Regions from separate parts of the Streptomyces sp. NPDC048258 genome, predicted to be linked through region 1. Evidence: riboswitches for the same ligand, from Rfam matches in the RefSeq annotation. Region 1 holds a riboswitch; the other holds the start of a gene.
What was found. Region 1 has a riboswitch for ZMP and ZTP ahead of ACGFYQ_RS09970 (bifunctional 5,10-methylenetetrahydrofolate dehydrogenase/5,10-methenyltetrahydrofolate cyclohydrolase). Riboswitches for the same ligand answer to the same signal wherever they lie in the genome.

Region 1 (7,224 bases):
AGCTCGCCACCTCGCAGGACATCCTGTACCCGGGGGCCACCGGGGTGAAGCCGCGGGCCGGCACCGGCGCGCTCAACGCGTACGTGAGCCGGCTGATGACGGGCGCCACCACCGACGAGGCGCTCACGGCCGCCCTGTTCAAGGTGCTCACCATGAGCAGCGCGCCCACCCACTGGCTCCACCCGTCGGTGGTCTGGCACGTCCTGCGCGCCTCGGGCCGGGGCGCCCTCAAGGCGCCGCCGCTCACCGCCGCCGAGCGGGCCGTCGCCGGGCTGGGCCCGGCGGTGCCGGCGGGCCCGGGCCCGGTCGACCCGGCGGGCCCGGTGGACCCGATCGGACCGGCCGACCCCGTCGGACAGGCCCGGTGAGCAGCCGAATCCTGCTCTACCTGCCGGGAGCCGTCATGTTCCTGGCGCTGCTGATCAAGGTGCCGACCCTGCGCCGGGACCGGGACCAGCCCCTGAACCGGGCCGCGTGCGCGCTGCTCGTCGTGGGCTGTCCCATCACGTTCCTGGCGTCGCCGCCGACGATCGCCACGGTCAACCGCCTCACCGGCGTGGTCAACTTCTCCGCACCCCTGGTGTTCTGCCTGGTCACGGTCTTCTCGGGATCGTGCGTCGTCCTGGTCCTGCAGTGGGCCGGCGGGCCGCCCGCGGCCGTCCGGCGGGCCACCCGGCTGACGGTGGCGGTGTTCGGCGCGGTGAGCGTGCTGATCGTCGTCCTGTTCGTGATCGGCGACGCGCCGGTGGAACGGCTCCGGGACGTGGACACGTACTACGCCACCACGCCCTGGATCCGCGAGATGATCGTCTGCTTCCTGCTGGCCCACACCGTCGGGACCTCGGCGCTGACCGTGCTGTGCGGGAAGTGGCTGTGGCGCGCGGACCGTTCGCTGCGCCCGCTGCGCACCGGGCTGGCGCTGATCGTGTTCGGCGGGCTGCTGGACCTGGCCTACCTCGCCGCGAAGTGGGCCTCGGTGGCGGCCCGCTGGGCCGGCCGGGACTGGGTGGTCTCGGCGGACGTGGCACTGTCGCTGACCTCCGGGGCGGCTCTGATGATCGGTGCGGGGTTCGTCGTGCCGCTGGTCGGCGGGTCGGCGGCCTGGCGGGACTTCGCCCAGTACCGGCGGCTGTATCCGCTGTGGAAGGCGCTGCGCGGATCCGCGGCCGCCCGGGTGCGGACCGTGCCGCTGGCCTGGTGGTCGCCGGTCGGGATCCGCCTCATCCACCGTGAGTCCGTGATCGACGACGGCATCCTGGCGCTGGCCTCCCGGTTCGACCCCGCCGTGCGCACTGCGGCGTACGAGGCGGCGCGCGGGCAGGGTCTGAGCGGGGCCCGGGCCGCCGTGGTCGCGGACGCGGCCATGCTCGCCGCCGCCTGCCGGCGCGGGGCCGCCGGTACTCAGGGCGGGCACCCGGCCCCGTACCGGCTGGACAGCGGACCGCTGGACGCACTGGCCCGGGAGTTCCGCAGCTCCCCCATCGTCGCCGCGGCCCGCGAGGCCGCCGCCACGGGAGCCTGATCCCCGGCTCGGGTCGTGGCCGCGGCCCCCGGCCCCTTGCCCGGGGAAACACGGCGCCCCGGGCCCGAGGGCCCGGGGCGTGGTGTTCGGTTCGGCTGCGGCTCAGAGGTCCGCGAGGTCCAGGCCGGCCTGCGCGGCGGCGGCCTGGACGGTCTGCTCCAGCAGGACGGCGATGGTCATCGGGCCGACGCCGCCCGGTACCGGGGTGATCAGGGAGGCGCGGGCGGCGGCCGACTCGAAGTGGACGTCGCCGACGTTGCCCTCGTTGTAGCCGGCGTCCAGGACCACGGCGCCCGGCTTGATGTCCTCGCCCCGGATGAACTCGGCCTTGCCGACGGCGGCGACCAGTACGTCCGCCTGGCGCACGATCGAGGGAAGGTCCTGGGTACGGGAGTGGCAGTAGGTGACGGTGGCGTTCTGCTCCAGCAGCAGCATCCCGGCCGGCTTGCCCAGGATCGCGCTGCGGCCGACGACGACGGCGTGCTTGCCGGTGAGGTCCACGTCGTAGGCGGCGAGGAGGCGCATGATGCCGCCGGGGGTGCAGGAGACGAAGCCCGGCAGGCCGAAGCCCATGGCGGCGAAGGAGTGCATGGTGACGCCGTCGACGTCCTTGCCGGGCGCGATGGCCTCGAAGGCCGCCCGCTCGTCGATGTGGTGCGGGACGGGGTGCTGGAGCAGGATGCCGCTGATCTCCGGGTCCTCGGAGAGCGCGGTGAGGGTGGCCACCAGCTCCTCGGTGGTGGTCGCGGCCGGCAGCTCCACGTGGCGGGAGGTGATCCCGGCCTTGGCGCAACGGTTCTGCTTCATGCGTACGTAGGTGACGGAGGCGGGGTCCTCACCGACCAGCACGGTCGCGAGGCAGGGTGCGGTGCCGGTGCGCTCGGTGATCTTCGCCGCGTAGGCGGCGGTCTGCTCCGAGATGCGGCGGGCGAGCGCGGTGCCGTCCATCAGCCGGGCGGTGGCGGAGGCGGGGGCAGTCTGGGCAGTCGTCACGGGGTCTCCTGAACGTCGCTGCGGATCGCGGTTCGCCCAGGCGCGCGGCAGTCGACGTACGGAGGTACGCCGGGCCGCTCCCCGGTGGTGATCCACCCGAACGCCAGTCACGGCCCGCCGCCCACTGTAGTCGACATATCTGGTGGATGACCGGGGCCCGACCTGGGACGATCCAGACATGACGCGTACTTTCGACTACGGAGTCCCACGACATCGGAGCCGTGATCTACTTTCTCCGGAAGGTGATCTGGATGGTGCCGGGCTTCACGGTCGGGCAGCACCGGGACCGGTTGCGCGGGCTGCACGAACGGTTCGAACGCGACGGCCCGTTCGTCGCGCACACCGCCCGCTCGCTCATCGAAGCCCGCAAAACGGGGTGGCGGAGAGGGCGGACGGATCCACGCCGGATCGGTTGCGCGGCCACAGCGTGGCGCAGGTCACTCAATTCAGCGCGTAACGAATCGACTCGGGCATGCGATGAACCGACAGGTGTCCTCGCGCGGCCACGGAATACAGACCCCCCTCGGGTCTGTTTCCCGAGTTCGCGCGATGATGTCCCGCCCATCCTTTATCTGTTCGCAACGAGAGGCTCCTTGTGTCGCTCAGCCCGTCCCGTACGTTCCCTCCGGAGATCGCCGAATCGGAGGCCCTCGTCGCGCTCGTCGAGCGCGGCCGCGAGCAGGGTCACATCAACGGTGACGATGTGCGCCAGGCCTTCGAGGCCGGCCGCATCCCGGTGGACCAGTGGAAGCGGGTCCTGCGCAGCCTGAACCAGGTCCTGGACGAGGAGGGTGTCGCCCTTCACGTCAGCGCGGCCCCCGCCACCAAGGCCGCCGCCAAGAAGCCCCGCAAGGCGGCCGCCGCCCCGGCCCGTACGGTCGCCAAGAAGGCGGCCGCCGCGCCGCGCCCGATCGGCGCCCGCAAGACCTCGGCCACCAGCGCGGCCACCGCCACCGCCGCGGCGATATCCGCTCCGTCGACGTCCACCACCGAGGACGAGGCGACGGCCGAGGCCGCCGCCGAGCCGAAGAAGCGGACGGTCAAGAAGACCGCGACCGCCGCGAAGAAGACCGCCACCAAGAAGACGGCGGCGAAGAAGACCAGCGCCAAGGACGCCGACGAGGGCGAGACGCCCGCGGTCGGCGAGGACTGGGCAGCCGAGGACCTCGTCGACGAGGCCGAGGAGGAGGCCCCCAAGGCCGGCGGCACCCAGGGCTTCGTGCTGTCCGACGACGACGAGGACGACGCCCCGGCGCAGACGGTCATGGTGGCCGGCGCCACCGCCGACCCCGTCAAGGACTACCTCAAGCTCATCGGCAAGGTGCCGCTCCTCAACGCCGAGCAGGAGGTCGAGCTCGCCAAGCGCATCGAGGCGGGCCTGTTCTCCGAGTACAAGCTCGAAGAGGAGGAGGACCACAAGCCCGCCTTCAAGCGCGAGCTGGAGATCCTGGTCGAGGACGGCCGCCGCGCGAAGAACCACCTGCTGGAGGCCAACCTCCGCCTCGTGGTCTCCCTCGCCAAGCGCTACACCGGCCGCGGCATGCTCTTCCTGGACCTGATCCAGGAGGGCAACGTCGGCCTGATCCGCGCCGTGGAGAAGTTCGACTACACCAAGGGCTTCAAGTTCTCGACGTATGCGACCTGGTGGATCCGGCAGGCGATCACGCGTGCCATGGCCGACCAGTCGCGCACCATCCGCATCCCGGTGCACATGGTCGAGATCATCAACAAGCTCGCCCGCGTGCAGCGCCAGATGCTCCAGGACCTGGGCCGCGAGCCCACCCCGGAGGAGCTGGGCAAGGAACTCGACATGACCCCCGAGAAGGTCATCGAGGTCCAGAAGTACGGCCGCGAGCCGATCTCCCTGCACACCCCGCTGGGTGAGGAGGGCGACAGCGAGTTCGGTGACCTCATCGAGGACTCCGAGGCGGTCGTGCCGGCCGACGCGGTCTCCTTCACCTTCCTCCAGGAGCAGCTCCAGTCCATCCTGGGCACGCTCTCCGAGCGTGAGGCGGGCGTGGTCTCCATGCGCTACGGCCTCAACGACGGCCAGCCGAAGACCCTGGACGAGATCGGCCGCGTGTACGGGGTCACCCGTGAGCGCATCCGCCAGATCGAGTCCAAGACGATGTCGAAGCTGCGCCACCCGTCGCGTTCGCAGGTGCTGCGCGACTACCTCGACTAGACCAGTCGGAAAACCGGCCCTCGTGGCGTGAACGGCAGGGAGGCACCCTGCGGAACCAGATAGGCGTGCTCGCGCCGGATCCGCAGGGTGTCGCACCACCCGTCCGTGATCACCAGCACCGGGGCCCCGGGCGGGAAGTCCTCCGCCCGCTGCAGCAGGTCGATGCCCGGCTGCAGCACGGTGCCGCCACGCCCGCGCACCCGGACCCGGGCCGCGATCTCGGTCGGGGGCAGATAGCCCGCGTCGTACGGCGCCGCGTCGCAGAACACGACGCGTGCCGCCGGTACGTCGCGGGCTTCCGCGTACGAGGCGATCGCGCCCAGCGCCTTGCCGAGCAGGGCGGCGTTCATCGACCCCGACGTGTCGAGCACCACACCGAAGGTGCAGCGGGCCACCTCCTCGGGCGGGAAGTACCGGCCCGCGCGCGGGATGTCCGGCGTGGAGGCCTGGCGGCGTGCCGGGCGGGCGTAGGACCGTACGGCCACGGGCCGCGGCACGTACTCGTCGAACCAGCGGGCGAGCCGCGCGTCCCAGGGCACGGGCGGGTGGGCCAGCGCCCGGATCTCCTGGATCAGCCCGGCGGGCAGCAGCCCGCGCTCCCCGTACTGGTGCAGGTCGAAGCCCTGCGTCAGGCCGCGCCGGTAGAAGTCGTCCAGGTCCGCGTACGGGCAGCTCCCCGGGTGGGGCAGCGGCTCGCCCAGGATGTCCCCGAGGCCCTTGCCGCGCAGGGTCGCGAGGCGGCGCGTCCGGCGCAGGTCGGTGACGATCCGGTCGTAGACCTCTTCCACGGAGAGGTCCCGTAGCGCGGGATCGTGGAGCAGCCCCGCGGGCATCTCGCCGACGCCCATCTCCACGAGCCAGCCGTTGACCACGTAGTCGGCGGCCACGTTGTGCAGGTACGGGTCGCGGGCCCCGCGGCGCTCGCCGTGGCGCAGCGCGGCGTGCAGCATCTCGTGGGCCAGGATGAACCGCCATTCGCCATCGGTGAAGGTGCGCAGCGGGTTGACGTAGATCTCGCCGGCGCCCGCGCTGACCGCGGCGATGGCGATGCCCTGGGCGCGGGCCAGCTCGGCGTCGGCGACGATCTTCAGGCCGGCGGCGAGGCCGCCGAGCAGCGGGTACGACGAGACGAACCAGTTCAGCGCGCGGTCCCAGGGGTGCCGGCGGGCCATGACGCCCGTGATCCGGTCGCGGCGGCCGCCGGCCACGTCCATGGCGGCGGAGACGCTGCGGGTGAGGGCGTGGGCGAAGGCGGTCTCCCAGTCGGGGGCGGTGGTGTTCCAGCGGCGCCAGGTGACCAGGACCTGGTCGGGGTGGTCCCCGGCGGTGCCGCACTGCTCGTAGGCGGCCGGGATGCCGTCGCGGCGCCATCGGGCGGCGAGCAGCTCCTCGTCCCCGCCGGGGTACTCGGCGGGGAGGTGGTCGGGGGGCCGGCCGGCCGGGACGGTGAGCAGGAAGCGGTTGACCACGGCGCAGCGGGCGGCGAGGTCGAAGCGGTCGGGCTGCGGGCGGTCCTCGTCCTTGCTCGCGGGGACGTGGCCGAAGCCGAGGTGGAGCAGGGCGTGGGCGAGGGCCCAGGCCCACTCCCGGGGTTCGGCGCGCTTGGTGGGGTGGACGTGGACGGTGCCGTTGGAGTCCACCGCGGCCAGTCCCCCGGCCGGGGTCGCCGCGCACTTGGCCTGGCGGCAGATGTCGGCGTCGACGGCGGCGAGGGCCGGATTCCGGTTGACCAGGGCGAGCCCCTCGGCGAAGGCCTGGGTGGCGGGGTCGGGCTTGGCCGGCTTCTGCGCGCCGCGGCTCATGCGGCGGCCCCCTGTCGGGCGGCCCGGCCCGGCCGGTGCCCCGCGCGGGAGCGCAGCGGGCTCACCGGCGGGCCTCGACCAGGCGGGGCATGTCGCGGGCGGCCTCGACGAGGAACCAGGCGGGCAGGACGGGCAGGCCGTCGGCGTCGTCGGCGATGACGGTCTGCGCGACCTCGACGGAGATCTCGGCGAGCTGGACCAGGAGCGATTTGGCGCGGTAGGCGGTCTGCCGGACGGCGGGCGAGACGTGTTCGCGCTGCGCGGGGAGTTCCTTGACCAGGCGTCCCCGGAAGGCCTCGGCCAGGTAGTACAGCAGGTCCCGGTCCTCCGTACGGCGCGGCCAGCTCGCGTCGCCCTTCAGGATCGCCTCGATGCCGAAGGTGTGGCGGACGATCTTGGCGTAGCCGCAGAAGGAGACGGCGTGGGCGGGGGTGAGGGTGCCGTGCGCGACGACCTTCAGGGTCTGCTCGTCGAGGCCGGTCCCGAAGGAGTGCAGGGCGTCGGAGAGCATGTGCCAGGAGCGGGGCGTGGAGAACGCCTCCTCGGTCTTGGGCGGCTGCGACCACAGGTGGTCGGGGCGGTCGGTGAGGTAGTCCGTGACCCAGGGGTGGATGCCGTTCTCGCCGGCCCACACCAGCCAGTCCCGCGCGGACGCCTGGAGGTGGACGTGGGTGAGGCGGTTGACGAGGGCGGAGGCGATGGGCCGGGCCAGCGCGTTGTCC
Region 2 (7,224 bases), on a different contig from region 1:
AGGGCGACGAGACCTGCGGCGAGCAGGACCGTCGTACGAGTGGGACGCACCAGGAGGTTCCTTCGAAGAGCGACATGGGTTCAGGACGGGTGCGGCACTGCACGACGGATGCGCGGCCGGCTCCCCCCGGCGACGGTCGGCGCATGCGGACCCGTGTAGACAGCGATCATGATGCATCGGTCCGACAGCGCATGTCACCCGGGATGATCCGCCCCTTCCCCGGGAAGTGCCGGGCGCCCGACCCCGGTGCCCGGCGTCGACGTCATGCGGCCGGGGGTGCCGGCTCCGGCGCGACCCCCGGCGGCTCCCCGAAGCGGGCCAGCGCAAGGGCTCCGGCCACCGCCACCACGAAGCCCGTCACCGCCAGCCAGGCCAGGCCCTCCCGGGGGCGGTCGCCGAGGCAGACCACCCCCACCACCGCCGGGCCGACCGTCTCGCCGAGGACCAGGCCGGCCGTCGCCGCCGTCACCGAGCCGCGCTGCAGGGCCGAGGTGAGCAGCAGGAAGGCCGCACCACCGCCCAGCAGCAACGCGTACAGGGCGGGATTGCGCAGCTCGGCCGGTGAGAAGCCGTCGATCAGCCGGACCGCCACCTCCACCACCCCGAAGCCCGTCCCCGCGGCCAGACCCAGTACCAGCGCCCGCGGCCCGTCCGGGAGCCGGCCCGCCGCCGCGCCGACCAGCAGCACCAGTCCCGCCGCACCCAGCAGCCCCAGCTTCAGCGCGAGCGACCCCTCCCCCGAGCCCTCCTCCCCGGAGGCCAGCCCCAGCATCAGCAGCCCCGCGCACACCACCCCCACCGCGCCCCACTCCGTCCGGGACAGCCGCACCCGCATCAGCTTCGCCGCGACCACCGCCGTCACGGCCAGGCTCGCGGCCAGCGCGGCCCCCACCACGTAGATCGGGATGTGGCGCAGCGCGATGATCTGGAGCACGAAGCCCACCGCGTCCAGACCGAGCCCGGCCAGATATCGCCACTGCCGGACCGCCCGCATCAGCAGCGCCGGGTCCACCCCGGACCCCGTCCCCGGCTCCACGGCCCGCGACGCCACCGCCTGCAGAACGGACGCCGTACCGAAGCAGACCGCCGCGCCCAAGGCGCAAATCATCCCAATGAGCACGAACTGACTCTAGGTCACGGATCTCACGGCGGCCGGATTCCATCGGCCCGGGCCCCCGCTCTAGTCTGTCGGGAGCACGCCATAAGGGGAGCAGCAGACATGGACAGCAGCAGTAGCAGCAACAAGCGCCGGATGCGCTCCGGCGCCGTCGTCCTCGGCGGCATGGGCCTGCTCGCGGCCACGCTCGTGGCCTGCGGCAACAGCAACGAGCCGGACCGGCGCTGCGTCGACCGGAACACGCTGGACAAGCTGGACGACAAGTACTGCAAGAGCGGCAGCGGCAACAGCAGCCGGGGCACGTACTACTACGGCGGCACCGTCCGCAACGGCAAGGTCTCCGGCGGCAGCTTCGACAAGTCCGCCGTCACCCGCGGCGGCATCGGCGGGCACAGCAGCTCCGGCTCCAGCGGCGGCTGAGCACCCGTGGAGCGGCACACCATCGAGCCCCGCCCCGACTGGCAGAAGACGGTCGAGGAGCAGGGGCTGATCTACCCCCTCACCCGCTACCCCGACGACTCCCTGCGCCCCTACTGGGACGAGAGCGCCTACTACTCCTTCTCCCTTCCCGAGGTCGAGGCGCTGGAGAACGTCGTCGAGGAACTGCACGCCATGTGCCTGGCCGCGGCCGCGCACATCGTCGAGCACGACCGTTTCGCCGACCTCGGCATCACCGACCCGAAGCTCGCCGCGCTGATCGCCGAGTCCTGGCGCCGCCGTGCCGAACAGCCCTCCCTGTACGGCCGCTTCGACCTGCGCTACGACGGCACCGGCAGCCCGGCCAAGATGCTGGAGTACAACGCCGACACCCCCACCTCCCTCGTGGAGGCGGCCAGCCCGCAGTGGTTCTGGATGGAGGAGCGCTTCCCGGGCGCCGACCAGTGGAACTCCCTCCACGAGCGCCTCGTCGACGCCTGGCGCCGGCAGGCCGAGCTGCTCCCGCCCGGTCCGCTGCACTTCGCGCACTCCGAGACCGACGAGCTCGGCGAGGACCTGATGACGGTCGCCTACCTCCAGGAGACCGCGGAGCAGGCCGGCCTGGACACCCAGGCCCTGTCCGTGGAGCAGATCGGCTGGGACAGCCTGTCCGGCCGGTTCGTCGACGAGAAGCTCCGCTTCATCCGCTCCTGCTTCAAGCTCTACCCGTGGGAGTGGCTGGCCACCGACGAGTTCGCCCCGCAGGTCCTCGGCACGTACGACCACGGCGGCGGCTCCGGCACCACCTGCTGGATCGAGCCGCTGTGGAAGATGCTGCTGTCCAACAAGGCGCTGCTTGCGATCCTGTGGGAGCTCTTCCCGGAGCACCCGAACCTGCTGCCCGCCTACCTCGACGGCCCGCGCGAGCTGGCGGAGCCCGGAGCCGAGGGCTACGCGGCCAAGCCGCTGCTGGGCCGCGAGGGCGCCGGGGTCACCCTCCACCCGGCGGACGGCACCGGCGAGCCGTTCACACCGGAGGAGGGCGAGCGGTACTGCTTCCAGGCCCTGGCCCCGCTGCCCGACTTCGACGGCAACCGGGTGGTGCTCGGCGCGTGGGTCGTCGAGGACGAGGCGGCGGGGCTCGGCATCCGCGAATCGGCGGGGCCGGTCACGGACGAGTACGCCCGCTTCCTGCCCCACGTCATCTTGTAGGCCTAGGGAGTGTCGTCAAAGTAGCGTCGGCCGCCCGGAGGGCGGGGCCGGCGGGGTCTGGTGCGTGCGATCGCAAGGCGGAGGAGGGAGCCCATGCGGAGCATCGACGACCGACGACAACGCGGCTGGGGGTCCCCCCGGACGGAGTCTGGGGGAGTGCGTGCCAGACCCCGCCGGCCAGACGGGACTTTGACGACACGACCTAGGCGGCGAGGAGGGACCTGAGCTGGTCCAGACCCCAGTCCAGGTCCTCCTTGCTGATCACCAGCGGCGGGGCGATCCGGATCGTGGACCCGTGGGTGTCCTTCACCAGGACGCCGAGCTCCATCAGCTTCTCGGAGATCTCCCGTCCGGTCCCGCGCGACGGCTCGATGTCCACGCCCGCCCACAGCCCCCGCCCGCGTACGGCGGTCACCGCGCCCCCGCCGACCATCAGGTTCAGCTCCCGGTGCAGGTGGTCGCCGAGCTCGGTGGCGCGCTGCTGGTACTCGCCCGTCCTGAGCATCGCCACGACCTCCAGGCCGACGGCGCACGCCAGCGGGTTCCCGCCGAAGGTGGACCCGTGCTCGCCCGGCCGGAACACCCCGAGCACGTCCCGGTCGGCGACGACGGCCGAGACCGGCACCACCCCGCCGCCGAGCGCCTTGCCGAGGATGTACAGGTCGGGGACGACCCCCTCGTGGTCGCACGCGAAGGTCCTGCCCGTGCGGCCCAGCCCCGACTGGATCTCGTCCGCCATGAAGAGGACGTTCCGCTCGCGCGTCAGCTCCCGTACGCCCTTCAGGTATCCGGCGGGCGGCACCAGCACCCCGGCCTCGCCCTGGATCGGCTCCAGCATCACGGCGACGGTGTGCGCGGTCACCGCCGCGTCCAGCGCGGTCAGGTCGCCGTACGGGACGATCTCGAAGCCGGGGGTGTACGGGCCGTAGTGGTCGCGCGCCTCGTGGTCCGTGGAGAAGGAGACGATCGTCGTCGTACGGCCGTGGAAGTTGTTCGCCGCGACCACGATCTTGGCGTGGCCGTCCGGGACTCCCTTGACCTCGTAGCCCCACTTGCGCGCGGTCTTCACGGCCGTCTCCACGGCCTCCGCGCCCGTGTTCATGGGCAGCACCATCTCCTTTCCGCACAGCGCGGCGAGCTCGGTACAGAAATCGGCGAAGCGGTCGTGGTAGAAGGCGCGCGAGGTGAGCGTGACCCGGTCCAGCTGCGCGCGGGCGGCGTCGAGCAGACGGCGGTTGCCGTGCCCGAAGTTGAGCGCCGAGTAGCCGGCGAGCATGTCCAGGTAGCGGCGGCCCTCCACGTCGGTCATCCACGCGCCTTCCGCGGTGGCGACGACCACGGGCAGCGGATGGTAGTTGTGCGCGCTGTGCGCTTCGGCGGAGCGGATGGCATCAGCAGTTGTCGACACGGGGTCTCCGATCGTCCGTCAGGCCTGTGACGAGGGTGGCGTCACTGTCCATCCTCGCTCGTATAACGGACGGAGAAACCTTTCTTGTGGCGCGCCCGCTAAGGTGGGGAATACGCACGGCGACTGGCGTACGGAGAACCAACTCCGGGGGAGTCGTGCGCGCTCGACCGCACACAGGGCCGCTCGCCTGGGCCTCGCGGGGTACCGATCACATCGACCCCGGAGGAGCCCGCCATGTCCGCGAGCCACCGTCCCGCCCCTCTCGTCCATCCCGCCCTTGCCGCGACCGACCCCGAACTGGCGTCCTTCGTCGCGGCGGAGGAAGTGCTCCAGGCGGAGACCCTGCGCCTGATCCCGAGCGAGAACTACGTGTCCGCCGCCGTGCTCGAAGCCTCCGGCACGGTGCTGCAGAACAAGTACAGCGAGGGCTACCCGGGCCGCCGCTACTACGAGGGCCAGCAGAACATCGACCGCGTCGAGGCCCTCGCCGTCGAGCGGGCCAAGGGCCTGTTCGGGGTGGACCACGCCAACGTCCAGCCGTACTCCGGCTCCCCGGCGAACCTGGCCGTCTACCTGGCCTTCGCGAAGCCGGGCGACACGGTGATGGGCATGGCGCTGCCGATGGGCGGGCACCTGACCCACGGCTGGGGCGTCTCGGCGACGGGGTCGTGGTTCCGGGGCGTGCAGTACGGCGTCCGCGCGGACACGGGGCTCATCGACTACGACGCCGTACGCGACCTCGCCCTGGCGGAACGCCCCAAGCTGATCTTCTGCGGTGGTACGGCGCTGCCGCGCACGATCGACTTCGCGGCGTTCGCGTCCATCGCCGAGGAGGCGGGCTCGGTCCTCGTCGCGGACGTGGCGCACATCGCGGGCCTGATCGCGGGCGGGGCGCACCCGTCCCCGGCGGGGCACGTGGACGTGATCTCCACGACCACGCACAAGACCCTGCGCGGTCCGCGCGGCGCGATGCTGATGTGCCGCGAGGAGCACGCGAAGGCCATCGACAAGGCCGTGTTCCCCGGCCTCCAGGGCGGGCCGCACAACCAGACGACGGCCGGTATCGCGGTGGCGCTGCACGAGGCGGCGCAGCCGTCGTTCGTCTCGTACGCCCACGCGGTCGTCGCCAACGCGAAGGCGCTGGCGGCGGCGCTGCTGGAGCGGGGCTTCGACCTGGTCTCGGGCGGTACGGACAACCACCTGATCCTGATCGACCTGACGGGCAAGGCGGTGGCGGGCAAGGTCGCGGCCAGGGCCCTCGACCGGGCGGGGATCGTGGTGAACTACAACACGGTCCCGTTCGACCCCCGCAAGCCGTTCGACCCGTCGGGCATCAGGATCGGCACCCCGTCCCTGACGTCGAGGGGGCTGTCCACGGAGCACATGCCGGTGGTGGCGGACTGGATCGCGCGGTCGGTGGACGCGGCCGCCAAGTCCGACGAGCCGGGCCTGGCCGCCGTCCGCGCGGAGGTCACCACCCTGATGTCGGCCTTCCCGGCCCCGGGCCTCCCCCTCTAGCCGCCTCCCCGGGCTCCGCCCGCGCCTCAAACGCCGGCGGGGCTGGGTCGTGCCCGGCGGCACCCGCACCGACGGGGCGGAGCCGTACCCAGCCCCGCCGGCGTTTGAGGCGCCGGGGCCGGGCAGCGCCCGGGGGCTACGGCTTCGCGGCGGCGGGGAAAGCGGTCGCTCGGCCGGGGCAAGATCCGGCCGGGCCGCTACCGCCCGGTACCCCGGCAGGGCAACGGCACGGACGCCGCGACCCGGAAGGATCCGGCCAGCGGCGGGCCCGAGCCCGCCCCCGCACCTGAGAGAATGAAGCCATGGCTTCTGATCGTCCTCGCGCGCTCTCCGGCATCCAGCCCACCTCCGGTTCGTTCCACCTCGGGAACTACCTCGGAGCCATCCGCCAGTACGTCGCCCTGCAGGAGACGCACGACGCGTTCTACATGGTCGTCGACCTGCACGCGATCACCATGCCGCAGGATCCGAAGGATCTGCGCGCCAACACCCGGCTCTCCGCCGCGCAGCTCCTCGCCGCGGGTCTGGACCCCGAGCGCTGCACGCTCTTCATCCAGAGCCACGTGCCCGAGCACGCGCAGCTCGGCTGGGTCATGAACTGCATCACCGGCTTCGGCGAGGCCAGCCGGATGACCCAGTTCAAGGACAAGTCCGCCAGGGGCGGCGTCAACAACGCCACCGTCGGACTGTTCACGTACCCGATCCTCCAGGTCGCCGACATCCTGCTCTACCAGGCGAACTCGGTCCCCGTCGGCGAGGACCAGCGCCAGCACATCGAGCTGACCCGCGACCTGGCCGAGCGCTTCAACCAGCGCTTCGGGCAGACCTTCACCCTCCCCGCCGCGCACATCGTCAAGGAGGTCGCGAAGATCTACGACCTCCAGGACCCGGCGATCAAGATGTCGAAGTCCGCGTCCTCCCCCAAGGGCCTGATCAACCTCCTCGACGAGCCCAAGGTCACCGAGAAGAAGATCAAGAGCGCGGTCACCGACACCGAGGCCGAGGTCCGCTTCGACACCGAGAAGAAGCCCGGCGTCAGCAACCTGCTCACGATCTACTCCACCCTCACGGGCGAGACGATCGCCGCCCTGGAGGCGAAGTACGAGGGCAAGGGCTACGGCGCGCTGAAGACGGACCTGGCCGGCGTGATGGTCGATTTCGTCACACCGTTCAAGCGGCGCACCCAGGAATACCTGGACGACCCGGAGACGCTGGACTCCATCCTGGCCAAGGGCGCGGAGAAGGCCCGCGCGGTCGCCGCCGAGACCCTGGCGCAGACGTACGACCGCCTCGGTTTCCTGCCCGCGAAGCACTGACGCGCGATCGAACGACAGACGGCCCTGGCGATACCGGGGGTGCTGCCGCCACACTGGGGCGGCAGCACCCATGCAGACAAGCGGAGGAGAGATACGTGGGGACCGTAACGCTCGGCGTTTCGATCGCGGTCCCGGAGCCGTACGGCAGCCAGCTCCAGGAGCTGCGCGCCGGCTTCGGGGACGCCGCCGCGCACGGCATCCCCACGCACGTCACCCTCGTCCCGCCCACCGAGGTG

Region 2: another riboswitch for ZMP and ZTP. It lies ahead of glyA (serine hydroxymethyltransferase); the one in region 1 lies ahead of ACGFYQ_RS09970 (bifunctional 5,10-methylenetetrahydrofolate dehydrogenase/5,10-methenyltetrahydrofolate cyclohydrolase).

The regions. Positions count from the first base shown of each region.
Region 1 is NZ_JBICZH010000003.1:535,046-542,269, forward strand. It holds gene ACGFYQ_RS09960 (FAD-dependent oxidoreductase) at 1-368, shown strand, start outside; gene ACGFYQ_RS09965 (MAB_1171c family putative transporter) at 365-1,522, shown strand; gene ACGFYQ_RS09970 (bifunctional 5,10-methylenetetrahydrofolate dehydrogenase/5,10-methenyltetrahydrofolate cyclohydrolase) at 1,625-2,470, opposite strand; ZMP/ZTP riboswitch at 2,543-2,636, opposite strand; partial or broken gene ACGFYQ_RS09975 (SAM-dependent methyltransferase) at 2,713-2,886, shown strand; gene ACGFYQ_RS09980 (RNA polymerase sigma factor) at 3,111-4,700, shown strand; gene ACGFYQ_RS09985 (hypothetical protein) at 4,697-6,502, opposite strand; gene ACGFYQ_RS09990 (ATP-binding protein) at 6,564-7,224, opposite strand, start outside.
Region 2 is NZ_JBICZH010000010.1:325,623-332,846, forward strand. It holds gene ACGFYQ_RS24120 (PKD domain-containing protein) at 1-50, opposite strand, end outside; gene ACGFYQ_RS24125 (hypothetical protein) at 263-1,108, opposite strand; gene ACGFYQ_RS24130 (hypothetical protein) at 1,220-1,537, shown strand; gene ACGFYQ_RS24135 (glutathionylspermidine synthase family protein) at 1,544-2,746, shown strand; gene rocD (ornithine--oxo-acid transaminase) at 2,949-4,154, opposite strand; ZMP/ZTP riboswitch at 4,264-4,354, shown strand; gene glyA (serine hydroxymethyltransferase) at 4,389-5,672, shown strand; gene trpS (tryptophan--tRNA ligase) at 5,975-6,988, shown strand; gene ACGFYQ_RS24155 (2'-5' RNA ligase family protein) at 7,084-7,224, shown strand, end outside.